DNA from 3 places in the Pseudarthrobacter sp. NS4 genome. Region 2 is predicted to be linked to each of the others. Evidence: riboswitches for the same ligand, from Rfam matches in the RefSeq annotation. Region 2 holds a riboswitch; each other region holds the start of a gene.
What was found. Region 2 has a riboswitch for thiamine pyrophosphate ahead of NXY83_RS19460 (ECF transporter S component). Riboswitches for the same ligand answer to the same signal wherever they lie in the genome.
Positions count from the first base shown of each region.

Region 1 (7,490 bases), 1.7 Mb from region 2:
ATCCGGCGATACCGTCCTGGTCCAGGTAACCAAGGACCCCGTCGGCCACAAGGGCGCCCGCCTCACCAGCCAGATCTCGCTGCCGGGCCGCTACCTCGTGTATGTTCCCGGCGGTTCCATGACGGGCATCTCCCGGAAGCTGCCCGACGTCGAACGCAACCGCCTCAAGCGCATCCTCAAGGACCGTCTCCCGGAGCAGGCAGGCGTCATTGTCCGCACCGCCGCCGAGGGAGCGTCCGAGGAAGAGCTGACGCACGACATCAACCGGCTGCGTGCCCAGTGGGAAGGCATCGAAAGCCAGTCCACCTCCACCAAGGTCCTGGCCCCGGAACTGTTGTACGGCGAACCCGACCTCACCATCAAGGTGGTCCGTGACGTCTTTAACGAGGATTTCTCCAAGCTGATCGTTTCCGGCGAAGAAGCCTGGGACACCATCGAGGCCTACGTCACCTACGTGGCCCCGGACCTCGTGGGCCGCCTCGAGAAGTGGACCAAGGACCAGGACATCTTCGCGGCCTGGCGGATTGACGAGCAGATCCACAAGGCTCTGGAACGCAAGGTCTTCCTGCCTTCCGGCGGTTCGCTGGTCATCGACCGGACCGAAGCCATGACAGTGGTGGACGTGAACACCGGCAAGTTCACCGGCAGCGGCGGCAACCTCGAGGAAACAGTCACCAAGAACAACCTCGAAGCTGCCGAGGAAGTGGTGCGCCAGCTCCGCCTCCGCGACATCGGCGGCATCATCGTGATCGACTTCATCGACATGGTCCTTGAATCCAACCGGGACCTGGTCCTGCGCCGCATGGTCGAATGCCTGGGCCGCGACCGCACCAAGCACCAGGTTGCCGAAGTCACGTCCCTGGGCCTGGTCCAGATGACCCGCAAGCGCATGGGTACCGGGCTCCTGGAGGTTTTCGGGGAGCAGTGCGAGGCCTGCGCCGGGCGCGGCGTGGTCACCCACGATGATCCGGTGGAGCACCGCCGCGCCAACATCGTTGCAGCCGAGCACCACGTGCAGCGTACCGACAGCCGCCCTGATGCCCGTGCTGAAGGACACCGCAGCGAGGGCCAGCGGACCGACAGCAACCAGCCCGGTGTCCGTCAGGACCGCAAGCGCCGGCGCGGACGCGGCGGCCAGCAGCCTGATGCTGCCCCGGCTGCCGCCGCCGTGCACGTGCACACCGTCCACCCGGACCCGTCAGACGCCGAACGCCATGCAAAAGCGGAAGCCACCAGGCTGGCGCTGGCCAACATTGCTGCCGCTGCCCACGCGGCGCACCTGCACGACGACGAGGTGGCGGCTGCCCGGCAGGTGCAGCCTGTCCAGCCTGCCACGCCGGCTGAAGCGGAGAAGCACGACGCCGATGCCTCCTCACGGCCCGCTGCTGTCCTGACGTTTGGCGGAGAGAAGGTAGTCCTGCCGTTCGTCGAGCACGCGGAAGGGCAGCAGGCGGAACCGGCCCTCACTTTGGACCGGCTGGCAGAAGCGTTTGCCCATCTGGGCGAGCCTGCTCCCGCCGTCGGAACCCCGGCAGAACAGCCGGAATCCCAGGTTTCCACACCGGAACCGGCCAAGGCCCAGCAGCAGTCCGTCCCCGCAGCAGTGGAGAAGGACTGGTCCGACCACACTGTTGAGCAGTCCCGTCAGCGCAGGCCGCGGCGCAACCGCAGCGCAAGCCGGGCGCAGGGTGCCGCCAACGAGACGTCCGTCCAGCAGCACGAGAAGGCACCGGCACCAAGCACAGGACACTCGCACGCTGCCAAGGCGCCGGAACCGGCCACCGCCTCGGGTGCCGACAAGGCCGCTGCCGCCAAGCCGGCCGAGGCGCCCATCATCCTGGGGGTTGGAGTTCCTGCCTCCGAGCTTTAGGGGAACCCGTCGATGCCCGGCCAGCCACAAGCAGTGGCAGGCCGGGCATCCTGCGTTAAACGGCAACAAAGGGTCAAACGGCATCGGGACTTAAGGGCAGGGCATCCGGTCGCAATGTGTCACCTTGCGCCTGCCACCGCGAAAAAAGCTAGGCTGGGGAACCGACACGGGGTGCCGCGCGAAGGGCCGGCTGAGATCCACACCCGTTGAACCTGTCCGGCTAGTACCGGCGAAGGGATGTCTCTTGTCTACAACTCTTGTTATGCCCGTGGAAGCTCTCCAGGCCACGCCTGCCCAACCGGGAACGGGCCGGGACGTGCCCCGTGTCCTTTCCATTGCGGGATCGGACCCGTCCGGCGGCGCCGGTATCCAGGCGGACCTGAAAAGCATTGCCGCGCACGGGGGATACGGCATGGCCGCCATTACCGCCCTCACGGCCCAGAACACCCGCGGCGTGACGGCGGTCCACGTCCCGCCGGCGTCCTTCCTCACAGGACAGCTGGACGCCATCAGTGATGACATCAGCATCGACGCGGTAAAAATTGGCATGCTGGGCGACGCCGATGTCATCGCAGCTGTCCGCAAGTGGCTCGAAAAGGTGCGCCCCGCCGTCGTGGTCCTCGACCCGGTGATGGTCGCCACCAGCGGTGACCGGCTGCTGCAGGAGTCCGCCGAAGCGGCGCTGCGCGACCTGCTGCCGCTCGCCCACCTCATTACCCCCAACCTGGCCGAACTCGCCATGCTGGTAGGCGAAGACCTGCAGGACTCCTGGGCAGGGGCGCTCGAGCAGGGGAGGCGCCTCGCTGCAGCCACCGGAACTACAGTGCTGGTCAAGGGAGGCCACCTGGACGGGACGGAATGCCCGGATGCGCTGGTCAACACCACCGGCATGCTGGGCGCCGAAGTAGTCGAGGTGCCGGGGGAGCGGGTGGCAACGCGCAACAGCCACGGCACCGGCTGTTCCCTCTCATCGGCGATGGCAACGGTGCAGGCGCGGCTGGGGGACTGGGAGGCGTCGCTGCGGGAAGTGAAGCCATGGCTGGCAGCCGCGCTCGAAGCTTCCGAAGGTCTGGAGGTGGGAACAGGCAACGGGCCCGTCCACCACTTCCACCACCTGCGCCCGGTTCCGCATTCCGGAGGTTTCGCTGCACGGCTGCGGGCCGAAGCCGACGAGGACCTCAACGCGATCTACGCGCTGGAGTTCATCCGCGGACTCGCCTCGGGCAGCCTGCCCGAGCAGGAGTTCGCCTACTACCTCGCCCAGGACGCCATCTACCTCAACGGGTACTCGCGGGTGCTGGCGCGGGCAAGCGCCCTGGCACCCACGGAGGCAGAGCAGCTGTTCTGGGCTGCCTCCGCCCGGCAGTGCCTCGAAGTGGAGTCTGAGCTGCACCGGTCCTGGCTGAGCACCCGCCCCGTCCGGCCCGAACTGGGCCCGGTTACCAAGTCCTACGTGGACCACCTGCTGGCGGCATCCTCATCGGGCAGTTACGCGGTGCTGGCGGCCGCGGTCCTGCCGTGCTTCTGGCTCTATGCCGAAGTGGGCAAAACCCTCCACGCCCAGTTCGTTGCCGCTGGCGAACCGGCGGGCCACCCCTATGCCGAGTGGCTCCGCACCTACGCTGACGCAGACTTTGCCGAAGCCACGCGCAAGGCCATCGCCATCGTGGACGGAGCCGGCCGCAAGGCGTCGGATGATGAGCGGGCCGAGATGGTGACTGCCTTCAAACAGTCCTGCCGCCTGGAAGTGGACTTCTTCGACGCGCCGCGGCTCCACTCCTGAGCGGCTGCGGGCCGTTCCGCCGGTAGTATGGTGAGGCGCGGTCCCGCCGCCGGGTTGTCCTGTGGTTACTATCACAGCCAACGCGCCGGAACCAGCCTCATTTGCGGCCGAAGACGAAATTAGCGTAGTCTAGTTCTTCGGTGCTTACGCCAACACTTGGGTTATGACCCCTTCGGGGATAGCTCACGGGTTCCCCCGCGAACCCACGGCGTTGAGGCACAGCGGAAGCCCAGCCACTACAGAGCCGGGCGCCGCACGCAAATTTTGTAATAAACGTCGAGAGAAGTGAGTTCCCAAGTGGTGTACGCGATTGTCCGCGCAGGCGGCCGCCAAGAGAAGGTTTCCGTTGGAGACTTCGTTACCCTCAACCGCGTCGCCGGTGGAGCTGGCAGCACCATTGAGCTGCCCGCGCTGCTCCTGGTAGACGGTGACAAGGTCACCTCCGCCGCTGCCGACCTGGCCAAGGTGACTGTCACGGCTGAGATCCTCCAGGACCTCCGCGGTCCTAAGATTGTCATCCAGAAGTTCAAGAACAAGACCGGTTACAAGAAGCGCCAGGGTCACCGCCAGGAACTGACCAAGGTCAAGATCACTGGCATTCAGTAACCACCGGTTACTGTTCAGGTTTTTCAGCAGATTCCCCAGAATTTAGAGGCAGGCACATCAGATGGCACATAAAAAGGGCGCGAGCTCCACTCGCAACGGTCGTGATTCCAACGCTCAGTACCTCGGCGTTAAGCGCTTCGGCGGCCAGGTAGTTTCCGCAGGCGAAATCATCGTCCGCCAGCGTGGCACCCACTTCCACCCGGGCGCCGGCGTTGGCCGTGGCGGCGACGACACCCTGTTCGCACTGACCCCGGGAGCCGTTGAATTCGGTACCCGCCGCGGTCGCCGCGTCGTCAACATCGTTGCTGCTGCAGCTGCAGAGTAACAACAAGTCTTAAAGCGGTGGAGCGGGCCTGATGGCCCGCTCCACTGTTCTTTTAACAGCATTACAATCGACTTGACGCCCTTGGGCGTCTCGAAAAACAGCACTGAGGAGATCCACGTGGCCAGCTTTGTAGACCGGGTAGTACTGCACGTAGCCGGCGGTACCGGCGGCCATGGGTGCGTCTCCGTCCACCGCGAGAAGTTCAAGCCGCTGGGCGGTCCCGACGGCGGCAACGGCGGCAATGGCGGCGACGTCATCCTGCGCGTCGACCACCAGACCACCACCCTCCTTGACTACCACCACGCCCCCCACCGCCACGCCACCAACGGCGGCCCCGGCATGGGTGACTGGCGCGGCGGCAAAAACGGCGAGACCCTGATCCTGCCCGTTCCCGACGGCACAGTGGTCAAGTCCAAGGACGGAAAAGTCCTGGCGGACCTCGTGGGGGAAGGCACCGAATACGTCGCGGCCGCCGGTGGCATCGGCGGACTTGGCAATGCGGCACTCTCCTCCCAGAAGCGCCGCGCTCCCGGATTCGCCCTGCTCGGCATCGAGGGCGAATCCAGCGACATCGTCCTGGAACTGAAGTCCATCGCCGACATTGCACTGGTGGGCTTCCCGTCCGCCGGAAAGTCGAGCCTCATCGCCGCCATGTCAGCGGCCCGGCCCAAGATCGCCGACTACCCGTTCACCACGCTGATCCCCAACCTTGGTGTGGTCCAGGCCGGCGACGTCCGCTTCACCATCGCCGATGTCCCCGGTCTGATCGAGGGCGCCAGCGAGGGCAAGGGCCTGGGCCACCACTTCCTGCGCCACGTGGAACGGTGCGCTGCACTGGTGCACGTCCTGGACTGCGGAACACTGGAATCGGAACGGGACCCGCTTTCGGACCTCGCCGTCATCGAGGCCGAGCTGGAGAAGTACGCTGTGGACATGAGCTACGCCGGCCAGGACGGCGAAGTGGTTCCGCTGAACCACCGCCCCCGCTTGGTGGCACTGAACAAGGTGGACCTGCCCGACGGCAAGGACATGGCGGAGTTCGTCCGCCCTGAACTTGAATCCCGCGGCTACCGCGTCTTCGAAATTTCCGCCACCAGCCACGAAGGCCTGCGCCAGCTGGGCTTCGCCATGGCCGAGATCGTCAAAGCCGCCCGTGATGCTGTAGCTGCTGCCCCGCCCAAGGTCCAGCCCGTTGTCATCAAGCCCCGCGCGGTCAACGAAGCCGGGTTCAAGATCCGCCGGGAGGAAAAAGGTCTCGAGCCGCTGTTCCGCGTGCTTGGTGAAAAGCCGGTGCGCTGGGTCAAGCAGACCGACTTCACCAATGAGGAAGCCATCGGCTACCTGGCTGACCGCCTGGCCAAGCTGGGCGTGGAGACCGAACTGTTCAAGCAGGGCGCCAAGCCCGGTGACACCGTGGTGATCGGCGAGGACGACGGCGTCGTCTTCGACTGGGAGCCCACCATGATGGCCGGCGCCGAACTCCTGGCGTCGCCGCGCGGCACCGACGTCCGTTTCGCCGATATCGGCGACCGCCCCACGCGTGGCCAGAAGCGCGACGAACAGCAGGAACGCAAGGACGCAAAGGCCGCCGCACGTGCCGAACTCGAAGCGGAGCGGAAGGCCGGCATCTGGACCGAGTCCGTGAGCAGCCGCCGCGTTGCCAAGCCGCTCAAGGAGAGTGGACTGGGCGCAGACGATGAGTTCTAGGGCCATGGCCGCGGAGCCGCTGCCCCGGACCGTGGACAGAAGCGTGCTCGCCAACGCCCGCCGGATCGTGGTGAAGGTAGGCTCCTCGTCGCTGACCAGCATCAAGGGCGGCATCTCGGAAGAATCCCTGACCGGCCTCGCGGACGCCCTGGCCGCCAAGCGGAACACCGGGACGGAGATCATCCTGGTCTCCTCCGGTGCGATCGCCGCCGGCCTGGCGCCGCTTGGCCTGGCCAAGCGGCCCCGCGACCTGGCCACACAGCAGGCCGCCGCGAGTGTGGGGCAGGGCCTGCTGATGGCCCGGTACACCCATGCATTCGGCGCCCACGGTGTAACAGTCAGCCAAGTGCTGCTCACGGCTGATGACCTGATGCGGCGGAGCCAGCACACCAACGCTTTCCGCGCCCTTAACCGGCTGCTGAACCTCGGCGTGGTCCCTGTCGTGAACGAAAACGACACGGTGGCCACGCACGAGATCCGTTTTGGCGACAATGACCGCCTTGCGGCCCTGGTGGCACACCTGGTGCGGGCCGATGCGCTCGTGCTGCTGTCCGACGTGGACTCCCTTTATGACGGCCCGCCCGCCCTTGGCGCCAAGCGGATCCCGCTGGTTGCCGGCCCCCACGACCTCGAGGGCGTGTCCATCGGAAAAACCGGCAAGGCGGGCGTCGGCACCGGCGGCATGCTCACCAAGGTGGAGGCCGCCACCATGGCCGCCGGCTCCGGCATCCACGCCCTGGTCACGTCCACGCCCAACGCTGCCGCGGCACTGAACGGCGAGGACGTGGGCACCTGGTTCACGGTCAACGGGGCCCGGAAACCGGTCCGCCTCCTCTGGCTTGCCCACGTCGCCTCGGTGCAGGGCCGCCTGGTCCTGGACGACGGCGCCGTAAGGGCTGTGCGTCATCATCGCACGTCGCTGCTGCCTGCCGGCATATCAGCGGTACACGGCGTTTTCGAGGCGGGCGACCCCGTCGAGATCGTCAGTGCCGACGGAACCGTGGTAGCCCGCGGACTGGTGAACTACTCGTCGGAGGAGCTTCCCCGCATGCTGGGCCGGTCCACCCGGGACCTGGGTGAGGAACTCGGCACCGGCTACGACCGCGAAGTTGTTCATGTAGATGACCTGGTGCTGGTCTGAGCTCCAGCCTCGCCTAAACTTGGAACATGACTGAGGCCCTGATTCACCAGACTGCTGA
Region 1 covers NZ_CP103288.1:2,470,397-2,477,886, reverse strand. The annotation lists gene NXY83_RS11690 (Rne/Rng family ribonuclease) at 1-1,870, shown strand, start outside; TPP riboswitch at 2,028-2,125, shown strand; gene thiD (bifunctional hydroxymethylpyrimidine kinase/phosphomethylpyrimidine kinase) at 2,133-3,653, shown strand; gene rplU (50S ribosomal protein L21) at 3,951-4,259, shown strand; gene rpmA (50S ribosomal protein L27) at 4,321-4,584, shown strand; gene obgE (GTPase ObgE) at 4,702-6,291, shown strand; gene proB (glutamate 5-kinase) at 6,281-7,432, shown strand; gene NXY83_RS11660 (glutamate-5-semialdehyde dehydrogenase) at 7,459-7,490, shown strand, end outside.
Region 1: linked by a shared signal. The riboswitch ahead of thiD (bifunctional hydroxymethylpyrimidine kinase/phosphomethylpyrimidine kinase) and the one ahead of NXY83_RS19460 (ECF transporter S component) in region 2 are both predicted to bind thiamine pyrophosphate.

Region 2 (7,490 bases):
GGCCCGCTCCAGGCATAGGGATTCACATGCTGTCCGCCGCCGCGGCCGTGCTCGTACCCCTGCTGCCACGCCTTGCCGATGGCTGACACCAGTTCGGCAAACAAAGGATAGTAGGGATGGTCCGGGCCGATGAAGATCATTTCATCCCAGGCTTTGTCCACTGCCGCCCGGACCTGGTTCCCCGTTGCTGGTCCGGTCATGACTGTGCCCTCCTGGTCTGGAAATGCCGCCATTCGCCTCGAATGTACTCCCGCGCGCGCGGGAGTGTCCATAGCCGGTACAGTCGGGAACTCCGGACTGCCCGGCGCGCCTAGTCCTCGGCGCCCGGCCGGAGGATTTCGCGCAGGGCCTCCACCACCAGGTCGTGGTCCTGCACCTGGGGCAGGCCGGAAACAGTGACGGTGGCTACTGCGCCTACGCCCGTGACGTAGAGCGGGAAGGACCCGCCGTGCGCGGCGTAGCGGGTTTGATCAAACCACCCCTGGTCTTCGATCCGGCCGCCCCGGAGCCGGCCACGCAAACCCACAAGAAGCGAGGGTACTTCGTACCGGGCGGCGGTACGCTGCTTTGCCCGGATCCAGTGTTCGTTGTCTGGTGTGGCGCCGGGCAAGGCCACGTGGAACAGGACCTGTTCCCCCTTGGTGATGTCGATTGCGATGGGTAATCCGCGCTCCTTGCCGAGCTCCACGAGGAGAAGGCCAAGGTTCAGCGAATCGTCCAGCGAGAAGCCGGGGAACTGGAGCTCGCGGATTTCCGCCTCGATACGGCCGATGAGGGCTTCCAGCGACCCCTCAGGCTGCGCGGCATCGGAGTCCGGATCAAAGTAAGTCACATGCGGTGGATTGGCAGTCATGGCCCACAATCTACCCCTCTCCGGGTATAAACTGGACCACGCCCAACAGGGCAGTTTCGCCCAACCAACCAAGCATCACTTAACGACAGGGGAGCGCCGCCGTCGGCACTGGCCAGGCCAGGGACCGCAGGTGGGCGCTGAGAGTGCGGACAGCCGCAGACCCTCGAACCTGATCCGGTTAGTACCGGCGCAAGGGAGTCGAGTTCTCGAAGTGTTCGGCAACGGCAGTAAGTGCCGCTTGCCGCGCTTTCCCCTCCTGTTTCCCAGGAGGATCACATGAGCACTACATCAATCAAGAAGACCACCCGTAAGTCCTGGCGTGTCGTGGACATTGTGGTGGCGGCCCTGATCGCCATCGCCGGTGGCGTTATCTTTTGGGCCTGGTCGCAGGGCGCGGCCGCAGTGTCTGCGCCGATGAACGCCGTTTACCCGCCCCTGACCGGCCTGATCGCCGGCGGCTGGATGATCCCGGCGGTGCTGGGCATGCTCATCATCCGCAAGCCCGGCGCGGCACTGTTCTGCGAGACCGTTGCAGCCACCGGGGAGCTCCTCATGGGCTCGCAGTACGGCGCATCCGTGCTGTTCTCCGGCCTTGTCCAGGGCCTCGGCGCAGAGATCATCTTCGCGATCTTCGTGTACAAGAAGTTCAACCTGCCCGTTTCACTGCTCGCCGGTGCTGCGGCCGGCTTCTTCTGCGGCCTGAACGACTCCTTCGCGCCATGGGGCTGGAACATCGCCTACTCCGGCGGCGACAAGCTGGCGTACATCGTGTTCACCGCGATTTCCGGAGCGGTCATCGCTGGTGCCCTGTCCTGGATCGCCACCCGCGGACTGGCGAAGACCGGCGTGCTGAGCTCCTTCGCCTCGCGCAAGGCAGCCACGGAGCCCGTCTTCTCCTGATGCAGGCAGATTCCCACCAGTCCGAAGCGGTCCGGCCGGCGGCAGTCACCGCCCGCGGCTGGGGCTGGCGGCACGCCGGCCGCACCAGGCCCGCGGTCAATGCCCTTGACCTGGACGTCAGGCCGGGGGAGCGGGTGCTGCTGCTCGGCCCCTCCGGCGCCGGCAAATCCACCCTCCTGCATGCCCTGGCCGGGGTCTTGGGGGACGCGAACGACGACGGCGAGGCGGGCGATTCGGATGAGTCGGGTTCGCTGCTGGTCGACGGCGGTTCCCCCCGCGGGCAGCGCGGCCGGGCCGGGCTGATGCAGCAGGACCCCGAAACACAAGTGGTCCTCTCCAGGGTGGGGGACGACGTCGCCTTCGGGGCGGAAAACCTCGCCGTGCCGCGCGACGCCATCTGGACCCGCGTGCATGAGGCACTGGCCGACGTCGGGCTTGCCCACCTGCCGCTGGACCATCCGACGTCGGCACTGTCCGGGGGGCAGAAACAGCGGTTGGCGCTGGCGGGAATCCTTGCGATGCGGCCCGGGCTGATCCTCCTGGATGAGCCCACCGCCAACCTTGATCCGGCGGGGGTGCTGGAGGTCCGCGACGCCGTGGGGCGCTGCCTGGACAAGACCGGCGCAACGCTGGTTGTGGTGGAGCACCGGGTATCCGTATGGAAGGACCTGGTGGACCGGATTGTGGTCCTGCAGCCCGGTTCCGCCTCTGATCCTGCCGTGCTGCTGGACGGGCCGCCGGACCAGGTGCTGAGCGAGGCCCGGAGCCTGCTGATGGCCGCCGGGGTGTGGGTTCCCGGGTACGTTCCGGCCACCCGTGCCCGGGCGGTGCATCCGTCCCCCGGGCTTTCCGGTCCTGGGGCTGGAAATATCCTGCTGGCCGCGGAGAAACTGGCCGTGTCCCGTGAACGTCCGCGGCGCAGGGGGCTCCGCAAAATTCCGCCGGTCCCTGTACAGGAAGACATTTGCGCGCAAGTGCGGGCCGGGCAGGCGCTCGCGGTTACCGGGCCGAACGGGGCAGGAAAATCAACCTTCGCCCTGACCCTCGCGGGACTCCTGGCGCCGGTTGCCGGCAACGTCTCAGCCACCCTGGACCTGAGCCGGGGAGCGGGAATAGACCCTTACGCATGGAAGGCCGAGCAACTGATCGAACGGGTGGGCACAGTGTTCCAGGAACCCGAGCACCAGTTCGTCACCGGCAAGGTGCTGGATGAGCTGCTGTTCGGTCCGCGGCACCTGGGCCATGGCGAGGAACGCGTAGACGAGCTGCTGGAGCGGCTGCGGCTCACCGCGCTGGTGGACGCCAATCCCTACACGCTTTCCGGCGGGGAAAAGCGGCGGCTTTCCGTGGCGACCGTCCTTGCAGCAAGCCCCCAGGTCCTGGTCCTGGACGAGCCGACCTTCGGCCAGGACGCCAATACATGGGCGGAACTCGCGTCCTTCCTCTCCGAGCTCCTGGACGCCGGGACCGCTGTGGTGTCGGTGACCCACGATGCCGAGTTCACCGCCGCCCTGGGCGGGACGGAGCTGCGGATGGCCGCGGTGGAACCGGTGGCCCCATGAGGCAGGAGCTGAACCTGCACGGCAACCAGGCCCTCCTGACCCGCGCCAACCCGCTGAGCAAAGCCGCCGCCGTCATCCTCATCACTGTGGTGCTGGCGCTGTCCATCGACTGGGTATCCGCTTCGGTGGCGCTGGTCTTTGAGTTCCTGCTGTTTCCGTTGGCCGGCCTCACGCTGACGCTGCTGTGGCAGCGTGGCTGGCCGCTGATCATCGCTGCGGCGGTGGGCGGCTGGAGTACCTCCATCCTGGCGCCGGACAGCGGCAGGACGCTCATCGACGTTGGCATCTGGACCATGAGCGAGGGTTCACTGGAGATGGGCATCGGGTTCATGCTCCGCGGCCTGGCCATTGCGCTGCCTGCCGTGCTGCTCATGAGCTGTACGGATCCCACCGACCTCGCAGACGCGCTGGCGCAGAAGGCACGGCTGCCGCACCGTTTTGTGCTGGGGACCCTTGCCGCCATGCGGCTGGTGGGACTGATGGCTGAGGAATGGCAGACCATTGGCATGGCACGGCGGGCCCGGGGTGTGGGCTCGCGCGGCAGTGCTGTCCAACGGGTGAAGGCGACACTCGGCCAGAGCTTCGGGCTCCTGGTCCAGGCGATCCGGCGTGCGTCCCGGCTGGCTGTCACCATGGAAGCCCGCGGTTTCGGTGGCGGAAGCCGGACCTGGGCCCGCGAGTCCACCTACAGTGTGCTTGATGCCTGGGTGCTGGCGGGAGGCCTGCTCGTGGCAGGGCTGGCGGTAGCGGCCTCGTTGTCCGCCGGCACGTGGAACATGGTGTGGCTGGGGAACTGACTTCTTACGTGCATGCGTGGTTGTAGTCGAAGCCCCTCGCCACGAACTGCGTCAGCGTTACCTCGCCGCCGGCCGTTAAGGGAGGCTTTGAGCAGGCGGTGGCCGCTTCGGACGCGTTACGGGCACCGGCCAGCCAGCTTGGCAGGGAATAGAGGTTGCTGGAGCTGCTGACGGTTCCGACGATCCGGTCCCACTGAAAGCCTGTGGAGTAGATGCCCAGGCCCTCGACACTGATGCTGTGGAAAAAATCCGTCATGCCCTCCAGGACTGCGCGGTTTGCGTCCTTGTCGCTGGCCCAGCTGTTTTCGGTCTCCACATCCAGCCACCAGAAGTAGTCGGCGGGGTCGGTGATTCCGCGGATGTAGGCGTCGTCGTAGGCTTTGGCATAGCCGTACATATAGGCGCAGGCCTTTCCGTAATCCCCTTCCTTGCAGGGTCCATAGGGATTATGGACCGGTGATGCGAAGGGATATTCATCGCTGATGGGCCGCCACGAACCCGCGCGGCCGGGATTGGCCGTGTTGACGTACAGGGACACCTTCGGCTGCGTCGGCAGCCCGGGGGATGAGGAGGCCCATGCGAGCTGCTCCTTCAGGCACGGGTTGGTGGTGTTGGCCAGGCCGTTGTTGACGCCGACGATGCCGAAGGCCTGCCCCTTCGGCAGTTCGTTGTTGCACTGCGGCCACGAGACGTCGTTGCCGAGGAGCGACTGGCTTCCCTCGCCCGGTGAGGGCGCCGCCGACGCAGGTCCGGCAAAAACGAGCAGTACTGCTGCTGCCAGCAGCCATGCCAGCCTGACTGCGGTCAGGTGGGCCTGGGGCCGGGGCATGGTGCCTCCGTCATTGCTTGGAAAAGAAGGTTCTCATCCAGTCTGCCTTGGAGTGCAGGGCGGGACAAGGAGGGAACGGATCGCAGTTGTATCGCACGCAGCGGGTAAAGGCTTTTCAAAGTCCCGTTCACGAACGTTTCCGAACCATCAGTAACTCATTTATGATATATTTTTTGTATGACGCAGGAGACCACTGAGCACGTTGCCGCCATGCTGCGGGATGCCCGGACTGAGAAGGGCTGGACCCAGGGCCAGCTGGCCGCCGAGCTGGGAACCAGCCAGAGCGCCGTGGCGCGGATGGAGCAGGGGAAGCAGAACCTCAGCCTGAAAATGATCCAGCGACTGGAAACCATCTTCGACCGCAGCATCGTCAATGTGGGCAAACCACAGATGACGCACCTCCGGGTGGAAGGCGGGCGCACTCTCTCGGGCGCAGTGGACGTGAACAGCAGCAAGAACGCCGGCGTCGCCCTCCTCTGCGCCAGCCTGATCAACCGCGGTACCACTGTGCTCCGCCGCCTGGCGCGGATTGAAGAAGTCAACAGGATTGTTGAGGTGCTGACCAGCATTGGTGTCGAGTGCACCTGGCTCAACGACACGGACCTTCGGCTGCGCCGCCCGGCTGTCCTGGACCTGGATGCCATGGATGTTGACGCCGCACGCCGAACCCGCAGCGTGATCATGCTGCTGGGTCCGCTGCTGGATGAATCCGAGGAATACCGGCTGCCCTATGCGGGCGGTTGCGACCTCGGCACCCGCACCGTTGAGCCGCACATGCAGGCCCTGCGCCAGTTCGGCCTTGCAGTGGAGGCCACCGCAGGGTTCTACGCTGTCCAGGCCCCGTCCGCGGATACGCTGGACCGTTCCTTCGTGCTGACGGAGCGTGGCGACACCGTCACGGAGAACGCCATCATGGCGGCGGCCCACCGTGAGGGGACCACGGTTATCCGCAACGCCAGCCCCAACTACATGGTGCAGGACCTGTGCTTCTACTTGCAGATGCTGGGCGTGACTATTGAGGGCGTGGGGACCACCACCCTGAAGATCACCGGGCGCCCGGTCATCGACGCCGATATTGAATACTTCCCGTCTGAGGACCCCATTGAGGCCATGAGCCTCATTACCGCCGGAGTCGTCACCAATTCCGAGGTCACTGTCCGCCGCGTGCCCATCGAATTCATGGAAATTGAACTGGCAACGCTGGACCAGATGGGCCAGCAGGTGGAGGTTTCGGGCGAGTACATGGCACGTAACGGCCGCACCCGGCTGGTGGACGTCACCACAAAGCCCTCGGAGTTGCGGGCGCCCGAGGACAAGATCCACCCGATGCCGTTTCCGGGCCTCAATATCGACAACCTGCCCTTCTTTGCGGTGATTGCCGCCAATGCCACGGGCCAGACCATGATCCACGACTGGGTCTACGAAAACCGGGCCATCTACCTCACGGAACTGAACCGGCTGGGGGCGCAGGTACAGCTGTTGGATCCGCACCGGATCTACGTCAATGGGCCAACCAAGTGGCGCGCGGCCGAGGTCGGGTGCCCGCCGGCGCTGCGTCCTGCGGCCTGCCTGCTGCTCGCGATGCTGGCGGCCCGTGGCGTTTCGGAGCTGCGGAACATCTACGTGATCGAGCGCGGGTACGAGGACCTCGCTGAGCGGCTGAACACTATCGGTGCCAAAATCGAATACTTCCAGGACTGAGATTCACGGTTCGTCATGAAGGGGCAGGTCCCTTCAAATAGTCCGTGACTGCCGCAGAATGTGAGTATGCGTACATTCGGCGTCGAGGAAGAGCTCCTGATTGTTCATCCGGAGACGGGCGAACCGCTTGCCCTGGCTGACGCGCTGTTGTCCGGGCGCCGGATGGCGGCGGATGATTCACCCGAAAATCCGCACGCGCTCGAAACCGAGGACAAGACGGTTTTCGACGACGACGAGATGGGCTTGAGTGCCGAGCTTAAGCTTGAGCAGATCGAGACGCAGACGCGGCCGTGCCTGGAGTACGGCAACCTGCTTGACCAGATCCGGGCGGGCCGGGCGCTGGCTGACCAGGCTGCCAGGAAGAACCAGGCGCGGGTGGCGGCGCTGGCCACCTCACCCCTGGCTTCCACAAGCCACACCACGCCGGATCCACGCTATGCCAGGATGCTGGAGCGCTTTGGCCTGACGGCCCAGGAGCAGCTCACCTGCGGTTTTCACGTCCATACCTACATTGAGTCACCCGAAGAGGGCGTCGCAGTACTGGACCGTATCCGGGACAAGCTTGCTGTGCTGACAGCCCTGAGCGCCAATTCGCCGTTCTGGAACGGCGTTCCGACGGGCTTCGAAAGCTACCGCACCCAGGCCTGGAACCGCTGGCCAACTGCCGGACCTGCGGGCATCTACGGAACCTATCCTGCCTACCGCCGGGTGGTCACACGGCTGCTGGAGAGTGGCGTGATGCTGGACGAAGGAATGCTCTACTTCGACGCCCGGCTGTCCAGGAACCATCCCACGGTCGAGGTCCGCGTGGCTGATGTTTGCCTGCGAGCCGAAGACGCGGCGCTCAT
Region 2 covers NZ_CP103288.1:4,136,021-4,143,510, reverse strand. The annotation lists gene NXY83_RS19470 (hypothetical protein) at 1-200, opposite strand, end outside; gene NXY83_RS19465 (heme-degrading domain-containing protein) at 311-853, opposite strand; TPP riboswitch at 931-1,067, shown strand; gene NXY83_RS19460 (ECF transporter S component) at 1,130-1,753, shown strand; gene NXY83_RS19455 (ABC transporter ATP-binding protein) at 1,753-3,315, shown strand; gene NXY83_RS19450 (energy-coupling factor transporter transmembrane component T family protein) at 3,312-4,112, shown strand; gene NXY83_RS19445 (hypothetical protein) at 4,117-4,941, opposite strand; gene NXY83_RS19440 (UDP-N-acetylglucosamine 1-carboxyvinyltransferase) at 5,119-6,642, shown strand; gene NXY83_RS19435 (glutamate--cysteine ligase 2) at 6,709-7,490, shown strand, end outside.

Region 3 (7,490 bases), 1.6 Mb from region 2:
GAGAGAGGGGCCACGCAGATCGAGTACCTGTTTATTGTGCCAGATCAGCGTCGGGATTTCGACTTGACACGGCGGCGGCCCAGGGACGGCCGGCCCCGAACGCTCAGGCCGACCAGACGTAGAGGCCGGTCCGTTCAGAATCATCGACGCCGCCGGCCAGTTCAGCGACCTGTTGGACATAAGTCCGCGCCTGGACCGCATCGAAGGGCATGTCGTCCTGTGCGGCCCACTGCTCGGCAACGTCGTCAAGGACATTGCCTTCACCTTCGGTTTCATAGGTCAGAAGGTCGGCAAGCGCGCGGACCATGGCCGGCGGTACCGCCAGCAGGGAATCGCTTGCCACGTCCACCATGGTCAGCTCGTAGTCGGCGCCGCCGGCGTGCACCGCAGTGCCTGCAAGGTCCCCTAGCTGTTCAACTTCGAAATCGCTGATGCCCGGGATCCGTACCGCCTGCCCGGCTGGCGCACTGCCGCCTTCGTCAAGGACGCCGGCGCGCTTAAGCGCGGCATCATGGGTGGCGACAAAGATCTCGGTGAAGCCCATGGGAAGTACCCTTCTTCCGTTGACGGTGCGGCCGGGAGCAGTGCCTGCCGCCCGGCCGTTCGGCTTCAGCCTAGTACGGGAATGCCGGGGTCAGCGCACTGCCACCCGGATGCTGTTGCGCCAGGGGTCCTCAAACCGCAGCTCGGCCCCGGTGTGGCGGGCCGGCACCCCGGCGACTTTGAGGCGGTCTGCCAGCGCGCCGACGTCGTCCCCCGCGGGCACCTCGATGAGGACCTCGCCGAGGCCCAATGTGTCCTTTCGGGGCCCGGCGCCGCGGCTGTTCCAGACGTTCATGGCCATGTGGTGGTGGTAGCGGCCCGCGGAGACGAACAGTGCCTGCCCGTGCCAGCCGGCGGTCTTTTCGAACCCGAGGATTCCCACGTAGAAATCGCGCGCGGACTGCACGTCACCTACCTGGAGGTGGACGTGGCCCACTCCTGCCGCGGTCTGTCGCTGCCCCTCGAGGGACTTCTCAGTGAGGTGCTGCTCGAGGTACCTCTGCGGAGGCAGGGCCAGGCTGTCCATCACAACGTCGGTGCCGTTCCAGGACCAGTTGCTGCGCGGCCGGTCCCAGTACAATTCGATGCCGTTGCCTTCGGGGTCGTTGAAGTAGAAGGCTTCGCTGACCAGGTGGTCGGCGCTGCCGGTGAAGGACCTGGGTTCATATTGGGCAGCGGTGGCGATGGTTGCGGCGAGGGAAGCCTGGTCTTCGAAGAGCAGTGCCGTGTGGAACAGGCCCGCTTCCCCCCTGCCCGGAAGGTTCAGTCCGGGCGCAGGTGCCAGGTGGACCAGCGGCTTCTGCAGGCGTCCGAGGTACAGCCCGCCGTCCTGCTCGGCCACAACCTCAAGGCCGAGGGCACGCTGGTAGTAATCGGTCATGAGCTTCATGTCGCCAACCTTGAGCATCACTGTGCCCATGGTGAGGTCGGCCGGAAGAAGATCCTGGCTGGTGGCTTCTGCAGTCATCGAACGCTCCCTGTGCTGGAGGCCGTCCGGAATAAGGCGGCCTGTCACTATTAAAATTACTTGAAGCTTCAATTTATTCCAAGTGCTTTCGCCAAGTGCATGAGGTCAGCGGATGACGCGGCCTCCCAGCACCACGTGGGCGGGTTCGCTGATGGTCATCGGAGTCGTCCGGGGATCCTCGGCAAACAGGACGACGTCGGCGCGCGCCCCCTCCTGCAGGCTGTCGGCGCCAAGCCACTCCCGGGCGGACCAGCAGGCGGCGTCCAGGGCTGCAGTCATCGGCAGTCCAGCCGTATGCAGGGCCAGGATCTCGTCCGCGATCCTGCCGTGGCTGATAACGCTGCCGGCATCCGTACCTGCAAAAATTCTCACGCCGGCGTCGTAGGCCTCTGCCACGCGCTCCATGCGCCGCTCCCAAAGCGCCAGCATGTGGGCCGCGTAGCGCGGAAACCTGGGCTGTGCCTGCGCGGCGATGGCCGGAAACGTGGCGATGTTGATAAGCGTCGGGACAATTGGCACTCCCTGCTCAGCGAACCGGGGAAGGTGCCGTGGCAGAAGCCCGGTGGCGTGCTCGATGCAGTCGATGCCCGCATCCAGCATCTGGTCCAGCGTGTCCTCCGCGAAGCAGTGGGCTGTCACGCGGGCGCCTTCGTCGTGCGCCGCCTGGACCGCGTCCCGGACGACGGCGGCAGGGAACGAGGGTGCCAGGTCACCGGCGCCACGGTCGATCCAGTCCCCCACGAGCTTGACCCAACCGTCGCCGTCACGGGCCTGCTTCCGCACGGCCTCCACGAGGTTTTCCGGTTCCACCTCGTCCGCGAAACCGCGCAGGTACCGGCGTGTCCGGGCTATGTGCCGTCCGGCGCGGATCAGGACGGGGAAATCCCGTCCGCCCTGCATCCAGCGGGTGTCGGCCGGGGAGCCGGCGTCCCGGATGAGCAGGGTGCCCGAGTCCAGGTCGGCCCGGGCCTGGTCTTCTGCGGCAGCGGCGTCCACCGGGCCGCCCGGCCCGAGTCCGATATGGCAGTGCGCGTCCACGAATCCGGGCAGGACCCAGCCATCCAGCACTCGGTCCGGCGCCTGCTGCGGGCGGGTAAACGTCAGCAGCCCGCCAACGGACCACAGGCCCCGCCGCTCGCTTCCCGGCCCGGTCAGCACGGGGCCGCTGAGTTCTATAATCTCCGGCATTCGACTCCCTCTTCCTCGCCAGTCAGGCTAGCACCGGCTATGTGACAAGGCCCTCACGGAAGGCTGTGGTAGCTTTCTTCCTGACCACACGGGTGCCCCTGCAGGGGCTGAGATCGGGCTGATGCAGCCTGCGACCGTTGAACCTGTCCGGGTAATGCCGGCGAAGGAAGTGAGTATTCCTTGAGTACACCAAAAGAACAGCTGAGCCCTGCCCAAGATGAGCCCGGGAAAGGGCTGCCCGGTGAAAGCCCGGCAGCTCCGGTCACCCGGTCGCTGAAGTCGCACTCATTGGCCTTTATCGAAGATGCGGCGTCAGGGATCCGGGTCCCTGTGACCGAAATAGCCCTTGAGCCCTCCCCCAATGGGGAAGCCAACGCCCCTTTCCGGACGTACCGGACCGCCGGACCCGGCAGCGACCCGGTGCGCGGCCTGAGCCCCTTCCGGTCGGAATGGATTCTGGGACGGGGAGACACGGAAGCCTACAGCGGCAGGGAGCGGAACCTGCTCGACGACGGCCGGTCGGCTGTCCGCCGCGGCGCCGCCTCCGCGGAATGGGAGGGCGCCCGGCCGGTGCCCCGCCGCGCCCTCGAAGGCAAAACCGTGACCCAGATGCACTACGCCAGGCAAGGCATCATCACGCCGGAAATGCGGTTCGTCGCGTTGCGCGAGAGCTGCGACGTGGAGTTGGTCCGCAGTGAGGTGGCCGCCGGCCGCGCGATTATTCCCAACAACATCAACCACCCGGAGTCCGAACCGATGATCATCGGGAAGGCGTTCCTGGTGAAAATCAACGCCAACATCGGCAATTCAGCCGTGACCAGTTCGATTGCCGAGGAAGTGGACAAGCTGCAGTGGGCAACCCAGTGGGGCGCCGACACCGTAATGGACCTGTCCACCGGCGATGACATCCACACCACCAGGGAATGGATCATCCGCAACTCCCCGGTTCCGATCGGCACGGTGCCGATTTACCAGGCGTTGGAAAAGGTCAACGGGGAAGCCAACGCGCTGACTTGGGAAATTTTCCGCGACACCGTCATTGAGCAATGTGAGCAGGGCGTCGACTACATGACAGTCCACGCAGGAGTCCTGCTCCGGTATGTTCCGCTGACCGCCAACCGCGTGACGGGAATCGTATCGCGTGGAGGTTCCATCATGGCTGGCTGGTGCCTGGCGCACCATGAGGAAAACTTCCTGTACACACACTTCGACGAGCTGTGTGAAATCTTCGCCAAGTACGACGTCGCGTTTTCCCTCGGCGACGGGCTGCGGCCGGGGGCGACGGCGGATGCCAACGACGCCGCGCAGTTCGCAGAGCTGGACACCCTCGCCGAGCTCACGCAGCGGGCCTGGAAATACGATGTCCAGGTGATGGTGGAGGGTCCCGGCCACATTCCCTTCCACCTGGTGCGGGAAAACGTGGAGCGGCAGCAGGAGCTGTGCAAGGGAGCACCCTTCTACACGCTGGGGCCACTGGTCACCGATGTGGCTCCGGGATATGACCACATCACGTCAGCGATCGGGGCCACGGAGATCGCCCGGTACGGTACCGCCATGCTGTGCTACGTCACACCCAAGGAACACCTTGGCCTGCCCAACAAGGACGACGTGAAGACAGGCGTGATCACCTACAAGATCGCCGCGCATGCGGCAGACCTCGCCAAGGGCCACCCTGGTGCGCACGAACGGGATGACGCGTTGTCCAAGGCACGGTTCGAGTTCCGCTGGCGGGACCAGTTCGCCCTGTCCCTGGACCCGGTAACGGCCGAGGCTTTCCATGACGAGACGCTCCCCGCCGAGCCGGCCAAGACCGCCCATTTCTGCTCGATGTGCGGACCAAAGTTCTGCTCCATGCGAATCAGCCAGGATATCCGTGACGAATACGGGTCCGCGGAGTCGCAGGCAGCACTGGCAGAGATGGCGGCCGGGATGCGCGAAAAGAGCCAGGAGTTCATGGCCGCGGGCGCCAAGGTGTATCTGCCGGAACCGGCCGTGCCGTCAGCCGGAGGCCGTTAGCCGCCATCAGTTTCCCGTCCGGCCGGCTATTGGGGGCCGTCCGGACGGGGGAAACTCCGCATTGGCCGGGTTCAGGAGGCCCTGGCAGGCTGGCTCCTGCTGACCTCACTGATGAACGCCCGGATGGCGCGGTCGCCGTCCGGGGAATCGTGGGGGCGGTGTCCTCCCGCGGCAACGCGGTGCAGGGCGCCGGTCTCACGCAGGTAACCGGCAATCTCCTCATAGAGTGGCTCCCATCCCCCGGTCAGGACCAGGGTGGGGACGCCCGGAACGATGTGCAGCGGAGCCTCCCACGTGGGCGACTGGAGCCGCAGTCGCCTGGCGGAGCGCCTCTCCTCGACGGTGGCCGGCTCCTGCAGGTCCGTGGCGTAGACCCGCCGTACAAACTCCCGCTGGAAGTCCTCGTCGCTGAGCTGGTGCCGGACATCGAACAACGGCTGCATGAGCCCGATATGCGCCGCCGTGGCCGGCAGCTCCGCAGTCAGGGAGAGGCACGCCGGCTCCACGAGTGTCAGCGAATAGACGAGGTCGGGGCGTTCGACGGCAGCCATCATGGCGGCGATGGCTCCCTGGGAGTGAGCCACAATGTGTCCGCCGGCGGCGCCGCGGCCGTCGTCGGCCAGGGACCGCAGCACGATGGAGGTGTCCTCTGCAAAGGAGGATTCAACCGGTTCGGCGATGGGATCGTAACCGTGGCGGCGCAGGAACAGTGCGTCGTAGGCCAGTGCCATGCCGTGCTGGCGCGGCCAGGCCGCGGCGCCGAAGCTTCCGGCGCCGTGCACGAACACTACCCTCTGCTTGAACATGTCCCAACCCTATTCCACGGTACCGACAACCCAAGTAAGCAGCAGCAGGTGTCGTTTTGAGGCTTCAAAACGACACCTGCTGCTACTGGGTTGGGGATGCTGTTACTTGCCGAGGAACTTGTCGAAGCCCTTGGGCAGGTTCAGCTGCGACGGATCAAAATCGCCCGACTGCTGGCCGAAGGCGGCGCCGGTGGGCAGCGCCTTCGCAGCGTTGGCACGGCGTGCCTCGGCTTCCTTGCGCTCCTGTGCTGCCTTGGCCGGGTTGCCCGACTTTGCCTTCTTCTTCGGGGCGTTCTTGGCGTTCTTCCGGGCCCCGCCGCCCGCACCGGGCATTCCTGGCATCCCGGGCATTCCCGGCATGCCTCCCTGGGCCATCTTCTTCATCATCTTCTGGGCCTGGGCGAAGCGCTCCAGCAGGCCATTGACCTCGGAAACATGCACGCCCGAACCGCGGGCGATGCGGGCGCGGCGCGAACCGTTGATGATCTTGGGCGCAACGCGCTCGTGCGGCGTCATGGATCGGACAATCGCTTCGACGCGGTCGATCTCGCGTTCGTCGAACTGCTCCAGCTGCTGGCGGATGTTCTGCGCACCCGGCATCATCATGAGCATCTTCTTCATGGACCCCATGTTGCGGATCTGCTGCATCTGGGCCAGGAAGTCATCGAGGGTGAACTCCTCCTGGTCGGCGAACTTCTTCGCCATCCGGGCGGCTTCGTCCTTGTCCCACGACTTTTCCGCCTGCTCAATGAGCGTGAGGACGTCACCCATGTCCAGGATGCGCGAGGCCATCCGGTCAGGGTGGAACAGCTCGAAGTCGTCCACGCCTTCACCGGTGGACGCGAACATGACCGGTTTGCCGGTGACCGACGCGACGGAAAGCGCGGCACCGCCGCGGGCGTCGCCGTCGAGCTTTGACAGGACGATGCCGGTGAAGTTGACGCCTTCATCAAAAGCATGCGCCGTGTTCACAGCGTCCTGGCCGATCATGGCGTCGATGACGAACAGGACTTCGTTGGGCACGATGGCGCGGCGGATCTGGCGCGCCTGCTCCATCATCTCGGCGTCGACGCCAAGGCGGCCGGCGGTGTCAACGATGACGACGTCGTGCAGCTTCTGGCGCGCTTCCTCGACGCCTGCCCGGGCCACTGCGACGGGGTCGCCGGCCGGCTGGTCAAGTTCGGACGAAGTGGCTCCGGGATGCGGCGCGAACACCGGCACGTTCGCCCGCTGGCCCACCACCTGCAGCTGGTTGACGGCGTTGGGGCGCTGGAGGTCACAGGCCACCAGGATGGGGCTGTGCCCCTGCCCTTTGAGCCACTTGGACAGCTTGCCGGCCAGGGTGGTCTTGCCGGCACCCTGCAGGCCGGCCAGCATGATGATCGTGGGGCCGTTCTTGGCGAGCCGGATGCGGCGGGTTTCGCCGCCGAGGATCTCCACGAGCTCCTCGTTGACGATCTTGACGATCTGCTGGCTCGGGTTAAGTGCTGCCGATACCTCGGCACCCAGGGCGCGTTCCCGGACCCGCCCGGTGAATTCACGGACTACGGGAACGGCAACGTCCGCGTCCAAAAGGGCACGGCGGATCTCGCGGACTGTTGCATCGACATCGGCCTCGGTGAGGCGGCCCTTGCCGCGGAGATTCTTGAAGGTTGCTGTCAACCGGTCAGAGAGTGAATTGAACACGCGCCGTGCACTTCTTTCAGTGGATGATCGGGACTCGACTATCTAGGGTACCAAGTCGGGCACCCAAGATGGCATGCTGGCAAAATGACGAGCCAAACAACTGTAAGAACCCTGCTCATCCTCGGCGCCTCCGGCGACCTCACCGGCCGTCTCCTCCTGCCCGGGCTGGCCCGGCTGGTGGCGAAGGGCCGGGCGGCGGGCCTCCGGCTCGTCGGCGCCGGTTCTGATCCCTGGACCCCGGAACAGTGGCGCGAGCGGGTGCAGTCGTCTTTCGCGGCAGCTGC
Region 3 covers NZ_CP103288.1:2,557,435-2,564,924, forward strand. The annotation lists gene NXY83_RS12105 (hypothetical protein) at 104-544, opposite strand; gene NXY83_RS12110 (VOC family protein) at 635-1,510, opposite strand; gene NXY83_RS12115 (amidohydrolase family protein) at 1,616-2,698, opposite strand; TPP riboswitch at 2,777-2,884, shown strand; gene thiC (phosphomethylpyrimidine synthase ThiC) at 2,879-4,714, shown strand; gene NXY83_RS12125 (alpha/beta fold hydrolase) at 4,786-5,520, opposite strand; gene ffh (signal recognition particle protein) at 5,623-7,206, opposite strand; gene NXY83_RS12135 (glucose-6-phosphate dehydrogenase) at 7,291-7,490, shown strand, end outside.
Region 3: linked by a shared signal. The riboswitch ahead of thiC (phosphomethylpyrimidine synthase ThiC) and the one ahead of NXY83_RS19460 (ECF transporter S component) in region 2 are both predicted to bind thiamine pyrophosphate.